Regions from separate parts of the Starkeya sp. ORNL1 genome, predicted to be linked through region 1. Evidence: predicted binding sites of a transcription regulator. Region 1 holds the regulator's gene; each other region holds the start of a gene.
The links. Region 1 encodes PhoB, which activates phosphate uptake and scavenging genes when phosphate is short. Its sites were predicted from a motif close to TGTCATNNANCTGTCAT; they were not measured.
Positions count from the first base shown of each region.

Region 2: G3545_RS24205 (DUF465 domain-containing protein) is a predicted target of PhoB. The motif match lies at 2,266-2,282, and genes of this name have one in related genera.
Region 3: G3545_RS10410 (alkaline phosphatase) is a predicted target of PhoB. The motif match lies at 1,590-1,606, and genes of this name have one in related genera.

Region 1 is NZ_CP048834.1:3,843,337-3,849,031, forward strand. Features, by position in the region: gene phaZ (polyhydroxyalkanoate depolymerase) at 1-636, shown strand, start outside; gene G3545_RS18255 (hypothetical protein) at 680-1,180, opposite strand; gene G3545_RS18260 (hypothetical protein) at 1,180-1,641, opposite strand; gene G3545_RS18265 (helix-turn-helix transcriptional regulator) at 1,912-2,865, opposite strand; gene phoB (phosphate regulon transcriptional regulator PhoB) at 2,988-3,689, opposite strand; gene phoU (phosphate signaling complex protein PhoU) at 3,710-4,423, opposite strand; gene pstB (phosphate ABC transporter ATP-binding protein PstB) at 4,451-5,275, opposite strand; gene pstA (phosphate ABC transporter permease PstA) at 5,283-5,695, opposite strand, start outside.
Region 2 is NZ_CP048834.1:5,128,214-5,133,908, reverse strand. Features, by position in the region: gene G3545_RS24225 (YqgE/AlgH family protein) at 1-153, opposite strand, end outside; gene G3545_RS24220 (protein-disulfide reductase DsbD domain-containing protein) at 287-1,126, shown strand; gene G3545_RS24215 (peroxiredoxin) at 1,253-1,738, shown strand; gene G3545_RS24210 (DUF465 domain-containing protein) at 1,894-2,100, opposite strand; gene G3545_RS24205 (DUF465 domain-containing protein) at 2,311-2,496, shown strand; gene G3545_RS24200 (propionyl-CoA synthetase) at 2,636-4,594, shown strand; gene G3545_RS24195 (cell cycle transcriptional regulator TrcR) at 4,795-5,505, opposite strand.
Region 3 is NZ_CP048834.1:2,135,106-2,140,800, reverse strand. Features, by position in the region: gene G3545_RS10410 (alkaline phosphatase) at 1-1,541, opposite strand, end outside; gene G3545_RS10405 (VOC family protein) at 1,983-2,396, shown strand; gene G3545_RS10400 (sialidase family protein) at 2,422-3,507, shown strand; gene G3545_RS10395 (MoaD/ThiS family protein) at 3,513-3,824, shown strand; gene G3545_RS10390 (YciI family protein) at 3,849-4,235, shown strand; gene G3545_RS10385 (RNA polymerase sigma factor) at 4,235-5,506, shown strand; gene G3545_RS10380 (ATP-dependent helicase) at 5,632-5,695, opposite strand, start outside.

The DNA of each region.
Region 1 (5,695 bases):
CGCGAAAGCCCGACTATCGTGAACGACGTCGCCATCGATCGCGGGCTCGACTGGTTCCGCCGCAACGTCATCACGTCGGTGCCGTTTCCGCATCCCGGCGTGATGCGCCAGGTCTATCCCGGCTTCCTGCAGCTCCATGGCTTCGTCTCGATGAACCTGGAGCGGCATCTCCAGGCGCATTCCGACATGTTCCGCCATCTGGTGAAGGGCGACGGCGATTCCGCCGAGAAGCACCGTGAATTCTATGACGAATATCTGGCGGTGATGGACCTCTCCGCCGAGTTCTATCTGCAGACCATCGAGACGGTGTTCATCCGCCACGATCTGCCGCTCGGCCGCATGACGCATCGCGGACTGCCGGTCGATCCCTCGAAGATCCGCAATGTCGCGCTGCTCACCGTCGAAGGCGAGAATGACGACATTTCCGGCGTCGGCCAGACCGAGGCGGCGCAGCGGCTGTGCGTCAACATCCCGGAAGAGAAGCGGGTGCATTATCTCCAGCCGGCGGTGGGGCATTATGGCGTGTTCAACGGCTCGCGCTTCCGCTCCGAGATCGCGCCGCGCATCTCCGACTTCATCCTCTCCAATAACTGGCCGAACAAGAAATCCAACAGTGCCCCGGCGGGCGTGGAGTAATTGACGCGAGATACCGGGGCGAGCCCGGTATCCGCTTCGCGCCTTACTCGTCAGCGAGGCGCTCGGGCAGCAGGCGACGCAGCCGAACCGCGAAGGGCCGCACCACGGCCTCATAGGGCGCACCCTCCGTGCGCAGCTGTTTCAGCTCGCCATATTCCTCCGCGACGAAGCTCTCCACCGCGCTCTTCTGCGTGGCGGTCATCTTCGGGCTCCTGGCCAATCTCTGGCGCAACTCGGCGAACAGCGCATCGATCTCGCTCTGCGGAATGCCGGCGAGATAGCCGCGCATGGTGGCGTCGAGCGCCGTCCTCCAGCTCGCCTTGCTGAAGCCCTCGCGGGCAATGAGACCCTGCCCGACCTCGTCGCGCTCATACCAATCGTCGGCAACCTCGTCGTGATAGGCGAGCGTGCCGAAGCTCGGTTGCAGCTTCTCGATCAGCCCTACCACCTTGCCGGCCTCCTGCGCGGTCAGTGCGGAGGCCGGCGAGGCGAGCAGCAGGGCGAACAGCGGCAAGAGTTTCATCATCAGGAGTGCGCGGCGCATCAGCGGCACTCCTGTGCCATGGCGGCCTGAGCCTGCGCGCCGGCCTGCGACTGGATGACCGAACCGCCGACCGAAGCCGCCTGCGCGGCGATGGCGCCGCCCTGCCCGGCCATGCCGCCAAAGCCTCCGACCATGGAGAGCGCACCCCCGAGCATCGCCGCCTGGGTCTGCTTGTTCGCCATCTCCTGCGCGGCGTCGGCGCAGCGCTGGGCAGCGGATTGCACTGCTACGATCTGCTTTGCCGACTGAGCGGAGGCTTTCGAGCCCGTGGCCGACCCTTTGACTGACGCAGCATCGCTTTCTGTGGGCGCTGCCGCCGCGCTTTCCGGGTTCGATTGGCGCGCTGTGGCGGTGCCGAGCGTCTGGTTGCACGCGGCCGTGGCGAGGCCGAGCGCGAGAAGTATCCATGCCTTCATGTCGTTTTCTTCCGCCTCCGCGGTGGTTGGTGCCGACCCAGCCACGCGGCGCGCCTGCGGCCCGCCGTCCGACGATGCGATGCCTACGACGGCAGAACGTTGAGCGTCTCGGCGCCCGGCGAACGAACTATGCAGGGGGCGAACAGGCGGGTCGGGATGAGCGGAAAACTGAGAACAGCCCTCATCCCCGGACTTGATCCGGGGATCCAGCGAAGCCGCACGCACCTCGTCGAAGTCTGGGTACCCGGGTCAAGCCCGGGCATGAGGGCGTATGGAGCGGGCCAAGTCGGCTCAAGCGAACTCTGAACCCGCCTCTCAAAAACGCCGGTGCATCGCCTCGGCGCGTACCTGCGAGGGGGTCATGGCGTAGCGGCGGCGGAAGGCGCGGTTGAAACTGGAGAGGTCGCTGAATCCCGCCTCGAACGCAATCGCCGCAATGGTGCGCCCGCCGTCCGGCGCGTCGAGCAGCCGGAAGGCGAAATCCAGCCGGCAGTCGCGCAGGAACTCGGAGAAGCTCGCGCCCTCCGCCTCGAACAGGCGCTGGATGTAGCGCGGGGTGATGCCCTGGCGGCGCGCCACCACTTCGATGCCGAGGCCGGGATCACCGAGCCGGGCGCGCATGTGCCGCTTCACCAGTTCGAGCCGGGCCGCACCGACGCCGCGCATGTTGCGGGCGCCGCCGCCTGGAACGGCGGCGTCGAGCAGCAGCGCCACCAGATCATAAAGATGATCCGCCGCGACGCGGCCGGCCCTCTCGCCTTGCGGCGGCGTGCGGCGGAGCAGGTCTGAATAGCCGGCAAACAGGTTCATGCCGGATGTCGCCTCGGGGAGGAAGTAGCAGGGCCGCTCATCGATGCGCGGCACCAGTTTCTTCAGCCGGGTCCGGTCGAGATTGACCACTTTCAGGCGGGTCTCGGGGAGGCGGCAGGAATTGTGCGCGCTCTGATCGATGATCATCAGGGCGCCGGGCGCGATCTTCACCGCGGCGCGGCCCTCGACCGAGGCCTCATGCTCCGTGGTGTGGATCATCAGCTGATAGGCGTCGCGCCCGTCATTCAGCATTTCGCGGGTGCGGGTGCCGGCGACCGGGGAATAGCTGGCCTCGGCGACCAGCACATTGCCGGGCAGCTGGAATGCCGCGAGCTCGACGCGGAAATTCTCGGGGTCCAGGGGACTGAATTCCATGCCGGCGGCGTGGCGGCCGACAAAGTCATGCACGAAGGCGAGCCGGTCCCGGCGCGGCACGTCGTCGGTGGAAAGGCGCTGCATCGGTCCCCCGCTAGGTATCGACCCAGCGAAGGGGTGGAGTGGACGGCCTGAATGTGCGGTGAACACGTGACGCAGCGTCCGCCCGGGACGCGCAATCGCCATCAGCGATGGGTGACGCCCGCTCAGTGCGCGCGGGCGAACATCTCGTTGAATGAGTAGCCGGAGCCGCGGACGGTGCGGATCGGGTCGGGCTGGCGCGGGCGATTCAGAGCCTTGCGCAGGCGCCCGACATGCACGTCCACGGTGCGCTCGTCGATATAGACGTCCTGGCCCCACACGCCGTCGAGCAATTGCTCGCGGGTGAAGACGCGGCCGGGCGACTGCATCAGGAACTCCAGCAGGCGGAACTCGGTCGGGCCAAGATGCAGCTCGCGTCCCGCGCGGTAGACCCGCTTGGTCTCGCGATCGAGCTCGATGTCGCCGGCGCGCAGCAGGGTGGCGATGTGGTCCGGCTTGGCGCGGCGCAGCAGCGCCCGCACGCGGGCGATCAGCTCCGGCACCGAGAACGGCTTCACCACATAGTCATCGGCGCCGGTGGCGAGGCCGCGCACCCGCTCGGTCTCCTCGCCGCGGGCGGTGAGCATCAGCACCGGCATGCGCTCGGTCTCCGGCCGGGCGCGCAGGCGCCGGCAGAGCTCGATGCCGGACAGGCCCGGCAGCATCCAGTCGAGGATGACGAGATCCGGTACGCTTTCGCGCAGCCGGGTCTCGGCCTCATCGCCACGCCCGACGCTTTCGACCGCGTAGCCCTCGGATTCCAGATTGTAGCGAAGAAGGAGGGTGAGGGGCTCCTCATCCTCCACGATCAGTATGTTGGTCGGCATGACCCGTCTTTCCGCTCAGATCAAGCAGGGAACGCCACGCTGGTGATGCTGGTGGTGTCCTGCTTCGGGCGTTCCTCGGCGGGAAGCTGGCCAGTCACCAGATAATGCACCGTCTCGGCGATGTTGGTGGCGTGGTCGCCGATACGCTCGATGTTCTTGGCGCAGAACAGCAGATGCGTGCACAGCGAGATGTTGCGCGGGTCTTCCATCATATAGGTGAGGAGTTCGCGGAACAGCGAGGTGTAGAGAATGTCGATCTCGCCGTCGCGCTTCCACACCTGGAGCGCGCGGGCGTCGTCGCGGCTGGCATAGGCGTCGAGCACCTCTTTCAGCTGCTCCAGCACCATGCCCGACATATGCTCCACGCCGCGCACCAGCTTCTGCGGATGGAACTCGCCGGTCAGCGCGAGGACGCGCTTGCCGGTGTTCTTGGCGAGGTCGCCGATGCGCTCGAGGTCGTTGGCGACGCGCATGGCGGCGACGATCTCGCGCAGATCGTGCGCGAGCGGCTGGCGGCGGGCGATGGTGAGGATGGCCTTCTCCTCGATCTCGCGCTGCAGCAGGTCCACCGGACCGTCGAGCACGATGACCTTCTGCGCCAGCTCGGCGTCGCGCTTGACGAGCGCCTGCACGGAATCGGCCACCAGCCGCTCCGCCTGGCCGCCCATCTCCACGACCTTGCGGCCAAGATCCTTCAGGTCCGCGTCGAAGGACGAGACGATATGCTCAGTCATGGGTCAAGCCTCTCACGTCGCCCGGCATCAGCCGAAGCGGCCGGTGATGTAGTCGCGGGTGCGCTGCTCGCGCGGATTGGTGAAGATCTCGTTGGACGGGCCGACCTCGATCAGCTCGCCGAGATAGAAGAAGGAGGTGAGGTCGGCGCAGCGGGCGGCCTGCTGCATGTTGTGCGTCACGATGACGATGGTGAAGTCCTGCTTCAGCTCGTCGATCAGGTCCTCGATCTTGGAGGTCGAGATCGGGTCGAGCGCCGAGGTCGGCTCGTCGAGCAGGATGACTTCCGGCTTCACCGCGATGGTGCGGGCGATGCACAGGCGCTGCTGCTGGCCGCCCGACATGCCGAGGGCGGAAGTGTGGAGACGGTCCTTGGTCTCCTCCCAGATGGCGGCCTTGCGCAAGCACCATTCGACGCGCTCGTCCATCGCCGCCTTGCCGAGGCTCTCATGCAGCTTCACGCCGAAGGCGATGTTGTCGTAGATCGACATCGGGAACGGCGTCGGCTTCTGGAACACCATGCCGATGCGCGAGCGCACCACGGTGGAATCGAGGTTCTTGCCGAGCAGGTCGACGCCGTCGAAGCTGATCTTGCCTTCGGCGCGCTGGCCCGGATAGAGCGCATACATGCGGTTGAAGATGCGCAGCAGCGTGGACTTGCCGCAGCCCGACGGCCCGATCATCGCGGTAACCCGCTTCTCGGGAATCTCGAAATTGATGTTCTTCAGCGCGTGGTTGTCGCCGTAGTAGAAATTCAGCTTCTCGACCTTGAGCTTGGTCGCGGCGGAGCCGACGACGTTGGCGCGGTTGACGGCGGCGGCGATGTCGAGGGAGGTGTCGGGTGCAAAGTTCATGGCCGGCTCACTTCATCTTCGCCAGGACAAGGCGGGAGAGGATGTTGAGGGTCAACACCCCAACGGTGATGATCAGCGCGCCGGCCCAGGCGAGGGCGACCCAATCGTCGAACGGGCTGGCGGCGTATTGATAGATGGCGATCGGCAGGCTGGCCATAGGCCGCGACAGGTCGATCGACCAGCCGTTATTGCCGAGCGAGGTGAAGAGCAGCGGCGCGGTCTCGCCGGCGGCGCGGGCGAGCGCGAGCAGGATGCCGGTGGTGATGCCGGCGCGCGCCGCGCGCCAGGTCACCATGGTCACGACCTTCCATTGCGGCGCGCCGAGCGCGAAGGCTGCCTCGCGCAGGCCGATCGGCACCAGGTTCAGCATGTCCTCGGTGGTGCGCACCACCACCGGGATGACCAGGATGGCCAGTGCGA
Region 2 (5,695 bases), 1.3 Mb from region 1:
GATGATGCCCATCGCCCCTTCCGAAGAGTGGGCGCACAGATAGATCACGGCCCGCGCGAAGCGTTCGTCGCGCATTCCGGGCATCGCCACCAGCATCTGCCCGTCCAGGAACTCGCCGCCGGGCGTGTCGTCAGTCGGGTGTCCGATCCTCATAGGGAAAGCGTAAACCCAAAGGGCGCTTTTTCAAGGAGGTGCGCTGCACAATGACTCAAATGTCGAAGGGTTCACAGCAAAGTGCAGGCGCTGTAGCTTCCCGCCGCGCAGCGGACAGGATATCGCCAACGCCATGGTCCTGAAGCTCGTTTCGACGATTCCATTGTCCCTCGCCGCGTTGCTGGCCGGCGTGGCGTCGCCGGCACACGCCGGCATGGAATCCGACTGGTCGGCGCCGTCCGGCACCGCGGTGCGCCTCCTCGCCGGCGCGAGCGACGGTACAACGCTCGCCGGCGGCATCGAGATCCGCCTCGCCCCCGGCTGGAAGACTTATTGGCGCTATCCCGGCGACAGCGGCATCCCGCCGCGCTTCGACTGGTCGGGCTCGGAGAATGTCGGCAGCGTCGCGTTGTCCTGGCCCGCCCCGCAGCGCTTCGGCGATGGCGACGGCAATTTCTCCATCGGCTACAAGCACGACGTCATCCTGCCGGTGCGCATCGCGCCGAAGGACGCCGCGCAGCCGGTGAAGCTGCGGCTCGATCTGGAATTCGCGGTCTGCGAGAAGATCTGCCAGCCGGCACATGCCGCACTCGCGCTCGATGTGCCGGCAGCCGGCGCGGCCCCCTCCCCCGATACACTGATCGCGGCCGAGGCCGCACTGCCGCGCCGCGCCGCGCTGGGCGCCAGCGGGGCAGTCGGCATCGACACGGTAAAGCTCGAGAGCAAGGCAGTGCGTATCGAGGCCCGCGTCGCCAGCGCCGAGAAGGGCGTAGACCTGTTCGTCGAGGGGCCCACTGATGGTTGGGCCCTGCCCTTGCCGACGCTCAAGCACGTCAAGGATGGCCGCGCCGAATTCCTGATGCCGGTCGACGGCGTGCCCAAGGGCGCCAGCATCGCCGGTGTGCCGTTGCGCTTTACCCTGATCGACGGCAACCGCGCCGTCGAGGTCGAGGCCCCGCTTTCCGCGCCGTGATACGGCTTCCCGCGCGGCGGGAAATGACTATGCTGCCGTCCGACCAAGGTGGGGTGCTCAGGCGGAGCGCCCTCGCCTGCGGGTCGCTCCGCACTCGATAAAATTCCGCGCACGAAAGGACATCCCATGACGATCAAGGTCGGCGACATGCTGCCGAGCGCCACCTTCCGCGTCGCCACTGCCGACGGGCCGGTGCCGAAGTCCAGCGAAGAGGTCTTCAAGAACAAGAAGGTGGTGCTGTTCGCGGTGCCGGGCGCCTTCACCCCGACCTGCCACAAGAATCATCTGCCGAGCTTCGTCGCCCGTGCCGACGAGATTCTGGCGCGCGGCGTCGACACCATCGCCGTCACCGCGGTGAACGATCCCTTCGTGCTCGCGGCCTGGGAATCGGCGTCCAACACCGGCGGCAAGATCGTGTTCCTGTCTGACGGCAATGGCGAGTTCGCCAAGGCGATCGGCATGGATTTCGACGCCTCGGCCGCCGGCCTCGGCCTGCGCTCGAAGCGCTACTCGATGCTGGTCGAGGACGGCGAGGTCATGGTGCTGAACGTCGAGGACGTGCCGAGCAAGGCCGACAAGACCAATGCCGACGTGCTGCTGACGCAGATCTGAGCCGCGACGCTTCGGCTCCCTCTCCAAACGACGTCATGCCCGGGCTTGTCCCGGGCATTCACGTCTTTGGACCAAGGCACAACGATGGATGGCCGGACAAGCCCGACCATGACGAGCGGCGAGACGCCTACCCGCCCACGGTCGAGGGCACTCCCTCACGCGATGATATCCGGGAAAATCTGGTCCTCGACGAAGCCGATGCGATCCTTGAGCTGCAGCTTGCGCTTCTTGAAGCGCGCAAGCTGCAACTGATCGCAGCCCGGCATGGCCTGCAGGGCCTCGATTGCGTTGTCGAGATCGCGGTGCTCCTGGCGCAGGCGCTCGAGGAGAGCCTTCAGCTCGCGTTCCTCATCCGCCGTCATGTTCACGAACGCCCGACCTGCCTTCCGACTCGCCGCTCGCACACGGCCAAGCGGGAGTATCACCCCCCTGCCCCGCCGCCGCAATATGCCGGTGAGCCGCATGGCAACGACATCTCCCGGATGCTGCATTGCAGCGACTCGTTTCGTCGACAGCGGGTGCGAGCCGTGACAGACTAATGACGTTCACTTCGAGACAGGGAGAGATTGTCCATGTCCATGCAGGCGCATGTCGCGGAGCTGGAACGGCGCCACCAGGCGCTCGATAGGGAGCTCCGCGAAGAACTGAACCATCCCGCCTCCGATGACGCCAAGATCACCGATCTCAAGCGTCGCAAGCTTCAGCTCAAGGACCAGATCAACCGATTGCGTAGCGGCGAAGACGTGACGCTACACTGATTTGCGAGAAACGGGGCGTATTTCCCCGCGTTTCGGCCGCACGGCCGACGACGAGAACCGCCGGCCCGCGTGCCGGCGGTTTTTCGTTCCGACGACGTCGCCACAGACGATGCCGGGCGGATAGATCGAGAAGACAAATATGTCGAAGAACCGCGCCAAGACGAGCACCGACGCCACGCCGAGCCGCTACCCCGCTACCTATATGCGGGCGGAGGCCGACCCGGAAAGTTTCTGGCGCGAGGCGGCCCGGGCCATCGACTGGATCGCCGAGCCACGCGACATTTTCGAGCCCACCCGCGGCGTCTATGGCCGCTGGTTCGTCGGCGGCCTGTGCAATGTCTGCTACAACGCCGTGGACCGCCATGTCAGCGCCGGCCGCGGCACCCAGGCGGCGATCCTCTATGACAGCCCGGTCACCGGGGTGAAACGCACCATCACCTATTCCGAGCTGCTGTCGGAGGTGCGCACCATCGGCGCCATGCTGCGCGACCTCGGCGTCGAGAAGGGCGACCGCGTCGTCATCTATATGCCGATGGTGCCGGAAGCGATGTTCGCCATGCTGGCCTGCGCCCGCATCGGCGCGGTGCATTCCGTGGTGTTCGGCGGCTTCGCCGCCATGGAACTGGCGAGCCGCATCGACGACGCCAAGCCGAAGGTGGTGCTCTCCGCCTCCTGCGGTGTCGAGCCGACCCGGCTCGTGCCCTACAAGCCGCTGCTCGACCAGGCGCTCGCGCTATCGTCGCACAAGCCGGAAGCCTGCATCATCCTGCAGCGCCCCGAATTGGAAGCCGAGCTTCAGCCCGGCCGCGACCGCGACTGGGCGAAGCTGCGCGATCGCGCGGCGGCGGGCGGGCGCGGCGTCGATTGCGCCCCGGTCGGCGCCACCGATCCGCTCTATATCCTCTACACCTCCGGAACCACCGGCAAACCCAAGGGCGTGGTGCGCGACACCGCCGGCTACATGGTGGCACTGCGCTGGTCGATGGAGGCGCTCTATGGCGTGAGGCCGGGCGAGGTTTATTGGTCGGCCTCGGATATCGGCTGGGTGGTCGGGCACTCCTACATCGTTTACGCCCCGCTGCTCGCCGGCTGCACCACCGTGCTCTATGAGGGCAAGCCGGTGGGCACGCCGGATGCCGGCGCGTTCTGGCGCGTCGTCGCGGAATACGGCGTGGTGGCGCTGTTCACCGCCCCGACCGCGCTGCGCGCCATCAAGAAGGAAGACCCGGAAGGGCGGCTGATGCGTGACCACGACATCTCCACCTTGCGCACCCTGTTCCTCGCCGGCGAGCGCGCCGATCCCGACACGGTGCGCTGGGCGCAGACGAAGCTGGGCGTGCCGGTGGTGGATCATTGGTGGCAGACCGAGACCGGCTGGGCCATTGCCGGCAATCCGGTCGGCCTCGGCCGGCTGCCGGTGCCGGCAGGCTCGACCGGCGTGCCGATGCCGGGCTACCGCGTCGATATACTGGACGAAGCGGGCCACCCGGTGGAGGCGAACCGCATGGGCGCGGTGGCGATCAAGCTGCCGATGCCGCCCGGCTGCCTGCCCACGCTGTGGGAGCAGAAGGAACGCTTCGTCGAGACCTACCTCACCGAGTTCCCCGGCTACTACAAGACGGCGGATGCCGGTTTCCGCGACCCCGACGGCAACCTGTTCATCATGGGTCGCACCGACGACATCATAAATGTCGCCGGCCACCGGCTTTCCACCGGCGGCATGGAAGAGGTGCTGGCCTCGCACCCCGACGTCGCGGAATGCGCGGTGATCGGCGTGCATAACGAGATCAAGGGCGAGGTGCCTTGCGGCTTCGTGGTGCTGAAAGCCGGCGTCGCACGGGCGCCCGACGAGATCGAGCGCGAGATCGTGGCGATGGTGCGCGAGCGCATCGGCCCGGTGGCGGCATTCCGCCTCGCCATCACCGTGGCGAGGCTGCCGAAGACCCGTTCGGGCAAGATATTGCGCGGCACGATGAAGAAGATCGCCGATGGCGAGACCTGGGCGATGCCGGCGACGATCGACGATCCCGGCACGCTGGGCGAGATCGCCGACGCTTTGAAGACCCGCGGCTTCGCCCTGCAGATGCCTGCAGCTTAGCTCGGCGTCTTCTTCTGCTTCAGCATCCTTCGAGGCCCGGCTTTGCCGGGCACCTCAGGATGAGGTCGATTAGAAAGACAACCTCATCCTGAGATGCGAGCGCAGCGAGCCTCGAAGGACGCTGAGGCAGAGCGCGCCAGAATCAAAATGGCCGGGACAAGCCCGGCCATGACGAATGGAACAGCAGACTACAAAGAGGATCACTCCTCCTCGCCGCCCTCGCTCTTCTTCGAGCCGCCGAGCTTGGCGAACACGGTCTCGAGGTCGAGCGGCTCGTCCTTCTTGCGCGACGGCGGCGAATAGGGTTCCTCCGGCTCGGCATGCGCCGTCGTGACGTCGGCCGGGAGCAGCGTCGCACCCTGCTCGCCCACGGGCTGCGCCGGACGGTCCTTGGAGGAGCGCTGCACCTCGATGTCGAGGTCGATCTGCGAGCACAGGCCGAGCGTCACCGGATCCATCGGCGTCAGGTTCTGCGCATTCCAGTGGGTGCGCTCCTTGATCGATTCGATGGTGGTCTTGGTGGTGCCGACGAGGCGCATGATCTGGCTGTCCTTCAGCTCCGCATGGTTGCGCAGCAGCCAGAGAATGGCGTTCGGCCGGTCCTGGCGCTTCGACACCGGAGTGTAGCGCGGCCCGCGGCGGCGCTTCGGCTCCGGCAGGCGGACCTTGGATTCCAGCAGCTTCAGCCGGTGGTTCGGGTTCTTCTCGGCGCGGTCGATCTCGTCGCGGGAGAGCTGGCCGGTGGTGATCGGATCGCTGCCCTTGATGCCCTGCGCGACTTCGCCGTCCGCAATGCCCTTCACCTCCAGCGGGTGGAGATTACAAAAAGCCGCGATCTGCTCGAAGCTGAGCGCTGTGTTTTCCACCAGCCAAACGGCGGTGGCCTTCGGCATCAGGGGTGCGTTCGCCATGGCGCGCGTCTCCTTAAGAAATCACTCTTGTTGCTTCGGTTTGCGCAAAGACTCTCGTGCTCCGCCCGACCCTTCTGGGGGCGGAGCCTCGGACCGTCTCGCGATGACCGGGATGGAACGAATATAAGCGTGCATGCGCGCTCGTGCAATTGGCATGCGCGCCGCGCGCTTGACAGCGCCTGCCGCGCCA
Region 3 (5,695 bases), 1.7 Mb from region 1:
TTGGCGACGTATTCCTTCTTCTCGTTCTGCACGCTCGGCTCGAACGGGCCATCCAGCTTGGGACGGAAGGTCTCGTAATAGTCGGGATAGTTGTTGGAGAAGGTGGCGAGGCGGCGGGTCACGTCCACCTTGTCCGGATAGCCGTCGCCGTCCTTGTCCTCATAGTTCGGGAAGCCGGCATCGGCATAGGTGCCGACCTTCTCGCGCATCTCGGTGCCCGGCTTCTCATCATCGACGGTGCCGATGATCGAGACGCCGTGGGTGTGATCGCCGGTGACGACGATCAGCGTGTCGGGATGGGTCTTGGCGAACTCCAGGCCGAGGCCGATCGCCTTGTCGAACTCGATGGTCTCGACGAAGGCGCGGTCCCAGTCCATCGGGTGGGACATCTTGTCGATCGAGGCGCCCTCGACCATCAGGAAGAAGCCTTCCGGATTCTTGGCGAGCTGTTCCAGCGCCACCGAGGTCATCTGCACCAGGCCGGGCTGGTTCGGGAACTTGCCGACCGTGCCCTTCTTCAGGAAGTCGCGGTCCAGCGTCACGTCCATGTTGCCGGTGTGGAACAGGCCGAGGATCTTGCCGGTATTGGTGCCGCGCGCGGCGTCGAGCTCGGTCTTGTCGCCGGCGAAGGTGTAGCCTTCGTCGCGGAACATCTTGACGTAATCCTTCTCGTCCTTGCGCTTCGAGCCGACCGTCGACTTCGGCAGGAAATAGGCCGAGCCGCCGCCGAGGATGACGTCCGGCTTCACGTCGAACAGCATGCCGGCGATCTCGGCCTTGTCGGCGCGCGCGCGGGTGTGCGAGACCACCGCCGCCGGGGTGGCGTCCTCGATTTCGGCGGTCGAGACGACACCGATCGACTTCTTCGTGGTGCGGCGCAGCGCCTCCGCAATGGTCTCGACCTTCGGGTCGTCGAGGCTGTTCTTGGTGCGGTCGGCATAGACGCCGAGCGCGTTCACCGCGGTCTTGTGGCCGGTCATGTACGCCGACATGGTGTTGGCGCTGTCGGTGGCGACCGCATTGGTGGCCGAGGTGCCGATGAAGGCCATGCGGTCGAGGTCGTCCATGTTGAGACGGCCGTTCGCCTTGCCCTCGGTCATGCCCTTGGACATGATCCGCGCGCCGGTGCGATGGGCGACCGACATGCCGTCGCCGAGGAAGAAGATGACATTCTTGGCCTTGGCCGAAGTCGGGGTGGCATAGACATGCCAGCTCACCGTCTTGGTCTCGCCACCGGCGGTGGCCTTCACCTCATAGGTGCCCGGCTTGGCGATGGCGCCGGCGCGGATCAGCACCGCGGAGGCATCGACGCCCTGTTCCTTCTCGACGAACTGCACATCCTTGCCGAGCACCTTTTCGGCGGGCTCGCCATTGATGGTCAGCTTCACCTCGTCGGCCTTAACCACCTTGTCGAACTCGACCTTCGTGTCGAAGGGAGAACCGATCATGATGGTGGCGCGATCGAGCGGATAGATGGTCGTGGCATCGGCCACGGAAACCAGGCAGGTCGTCAGCGTAAGGGCCGCGATGAAACTGCGCATGTGGGTTCTCCTCAGGGCAGGGGACGAACCTCTCATTATGGGCCGCTGGTGTCAGGTGGATGACCAAGCGGCCCGCTGGGGAATGCATGGGCGCAAGGATTGTGGATGATTTAACATGACGTTACGTCATGCTGGGGCTTGACTCATACTTCGACGCTGGCAGGCGAAGCGAGCCATGTCCGACGTCATGGCCGGCCTTGTGCCGGCCATCTCGGGCTCTGATGCGCTGTCCGGAATCGAGATCCCCGGCACAAGGCCGGGGATGACGGTCCATTCTGGAATTATCGGTCAGCCTCCCAGGACGACGTCGCATGGAGCACTCCAGAAAAATTCTCGCCGCGATGTCGGTCTAGCCTTTTGCCGTTCGTCCTAATGTCATCGGCACCGGCAAGCTTGGCCGCGGTGCCGTTCGCGAGGCGACGGCCAAGGGGAGCGAAAATCATGAATGTGCAGGCTTATGTGATGTTCAATGGCCGCACCGAAGAGGCCATCGAGTTCTACAAGAAGGCGGTCGGCGCCGAGGTCACCGCGCTGATGCGCTTCCGCGATGCACCGGAGGCGCCGCCGCCCGGAATGGTGCCGGAGAACTGGGGTGACAAGGTCATGCACTCCAGCTTCAAGATCGGCGATGCCGAAGTAATGGCCTCCGATGGCTGCCAGTCGGACGCCGAGGGATTCAAGGGCATTTCGCTGGCTCTGTCGGTGAAGTCGCCCGACGAGGCCGAGCGTGTGTTCAATGCGCTCGCCGAGGGCGGCGAGGTGACGATGCCGCTCGCCAAGACCTTCTTCTCGTCGAACTTCGGCACTCTGGCCGACCGTTTCGGCGTCTCCTGGATGGTCGTCACCCACGACTGACGGCAGAAAGCTACGGGAGGACATGATGGCAGAGCAGGTCTTCATCCTCGTCGGCACCCGCAAGGGCGCCTTCATTCTCGAGAGCGACGCCATGCGCCGCTCCTGGGCGGTGCGGGGCCCGTTCTGCGAGACATGGCCGACCAACCATGTCGTCGCCGACCCGGTTAGCGGCACCATCTATGCCGGCGGCGGCAATGAATGGTTCGGCCCGGCGGTGTGGAAATCGACCGATTTCGGCGCCACCTGGTCCCATTCGAGCCAGGGTCTCGCTTTCGAGCCGGGGCAGGCGCCGGTGAAGGCGGTGTGGAGCCTCGCCCGCGGTGCCGATGGCGCGCTCTATGCCGGCGTCGAGCCGGCCGGGCTGTTCCGCAGCGAGGATGGCGGCGAGAGCTGGAGCCATATCGAGGGCCTGCAGCAGCATCCGACGCGGCCGGACTGGAATCCCGGCGGCGCCGGGCTGATCCTGCACTCGCTGGTGCCCGATCCCATCGACGCCAGCAGGATCTGGGTCGGCATCTCCGCGGCGGGCGTGTTCGCCACCGAGGATGGCGGCGCCAGCTGGCAGACCCGCAATCGCGGCACCCGCGCCGACTTCATGCCGGAGGGCCAGAACTATCCCGAATTCGGGCAGTGCGTGCATTGCCTCGTGATGGCGCCGGGCGGAGGCGGCCGGCTCTACCAGCAGAACCATTGCGGCATGTATCGTTCCGACGATGGCGGCAAGGCCTGGGAGAGCATCGAGGCCGGCTTGCCGTCCTCCTTCGGCTTCCCCGCCGCCGCGCATCCGCGCGACCCGGATTGCCTCTACCTCATCCCGCTGAACGGCGACATCAAGGGCCGCTTCATGCCGGAGGGCAACACCGCGGTGTGGCGCACCACGGATGCCGGCAGGAGCTGGCAGCCCAAGCGCGAGGGCCTGCCGCAAGGCGGGGCCTATTTCAACGTGCTGCGCCAGGCCATGGCGACAGATACGATGGAGCCGGCCGGAGTCTATTTCGGAACCAATGCCGGCGGCCTTTATGCCAGCATCGACGAGGGCGAAAGCTGGGATTGCCTCGCCCCGTTCCTGCCGACCATCACGTCGGTGGAGACGCTGGTGATCGGGCGGTGAGGGCGATGAGCGACGAGACGCTGCGGGAGCGGCACGGCGAGGCGGGGCAGGCAAGCGTGCTGGTGCGCCTGCCGCCGCATCTCGTCGTGCTGTTTCCCGGCGCCGAGCGTCGCGTGTCGCTCAAAGCCCGCGACGTGAACGAGATGGTCGACGCGCTCGACGCGCTGTGGCCCGGCATGCGCGAGCGCATCTGCGACGAGACGCCGGCGATCAGGCGGCATATCAACGTGTTCGTCGAGGGCCGCCGCGCCAGCCTGTCGACGCCGCTGCGCGAGGGCGCGGACATCTTCGTCCTCACCGCGATCAGCGGCGGCTGAACCCGTATCGAAGAGAGACCCCGCATGCTCTATTCCCTGCTCTGCTATCACCGCGAGGACGTCGTCTGCTCCTGGAGCAAGGAGGAGGACGATGCGGTGATGGAAAAGCTCGCCGTGGTGCAGGAGCGGCTCGCCAAGGCCGGCAAGCTCGGCCCGGTGGTGCGGCTGCTGCCGACCACCGCCGCCACCACGCTGCGCAAGGACCAGGATCCGCCGCTGGTGCTGGACGGGCCGTTCGCCGAGACCAAGGAGCAGTTGCTCGGCTTCTACATCCTCGATTGCAAGGATCTCGAGGAGGCGCTCGATGTCGCCCGCGATCTCGGCAAGGCCAATCCCGGCGGCTCCTACGAGATCCGCCCGGTCGGCATCTTCCATAATGGAAGCTTCGGCAATGAAGGTGTGGGCACCTGATGGATGAGGCGCGCTGGATCGGCACGACCCTCGCCGCCGCGCGCCCGCAGGCGGTTGCCGCGCTGCTGCGCTATTTCCGCGATCTCGACCTTGCCGAGGAGGCGTTCCAGGAAGCGTGCCTGCGCGCGCTGAGGACCTGGCCGCAGAACGGCCCGCCGCGCGACCCCGCCGCCTGGCTGGTGTTCGTCGGCCGCAATGTCGCGCTGGACGTCGTGCGCCGCCGCGCGAAACAGACCGAACTGCCGCCGGAAGATGTGCTGTCCGACACCGAGGACGCCGAGGAGCAGCTCGCCGAGCGGCTGGATGGCGGTCACTATCGCGACGACGTGCTGCGGCTGCTGTTCATCTGCTGCCATCCGGAATTGCCGGCGACGCAGCAGATCGCGCTCGCCTTGCGCATCGTCTCCGGCCTTTCGGTGAAGCAGATCGCCCGCGCCTTCCTGGTGGGCGAGGCGGCGATGGAGCAGCGCATCACCCGGGCGAAAGCCCGCATCGCCAAGGCCGACGTGCCGTTCGAGACGCCCGGCGCGGTGGAGCGCTCGGAGCGGCTCGGCGCGGTCGCGGCGATGATCTATCTGGTCTTCAATGAGGGCTATTCGGCCGGCGGCGACACCACGGCGGCGCGCGAACCCCTGTGCGAGGAGGCGATCCGCCTTGCCCGGCTGCTGCTGCGGCTGTTCCAGGCCGAGCCGGAGATCATGGGCCTCACGGCCCTGATGCTGCTCCAGCACGCCCGCGCCAAGGCGCGCTTCGACGCTGAGGGCGCTGTGATCCTGCTCGACCATCAGGACCGGCGGCTGTGGAACAAGGCGATGATCGCCGAGGGGTTGGCCCTGCTCGACAAGGCGATGCGCCACCGCAGCCCCGGGCCCTATCAGGTACAGGCCGCGATCGCCGCTTTGCATGCCCGCGCGGCAAAGCCTGAGGACACTGACTGGGCGCAGATCGATTTGCTCTATGGCACGCTGGAGATCATGCAGCCCTCGCCGGTGGTGACGCTGAACCGGGCGGTGGCGATCTCGAAGCTGCGCGGGCCGGAGGTGGCGCTGGCCATGGTCGACCCACTGGGTTCAAAGCTTTCCGGCTATTTCCACTATCACGGCCTGCGCGGCGCGCTCCTGATGCAGCTCGGCCGCGAGAGCGAGGCGCGCACCGCCTTCATGACCGCCATCAGCCTCGCCACCACGGCGGCGGAGGCGTCGCACATCCGCACGCATCTGGATGGTTTGAAGGAGGATGCGCGGGGTCTGCCGGCGCCGGTGGGGAAGTGAGGGCGCTCGGCTTCAGCATCCTTCGAGGCCCGGCTTTGCCGGGCACCTCAGGATGAGGTTCATCTTTTAAATACAACCTCATCCTGAGGTGCCGCGAAGCGGCCTCGAAGGATGTTGAAGCCGAGCTACCGCCACATCCCCCGCATCCGCGCCCCGATATCGATCCGCGGTCCGGTCCCGCTTGCCGCC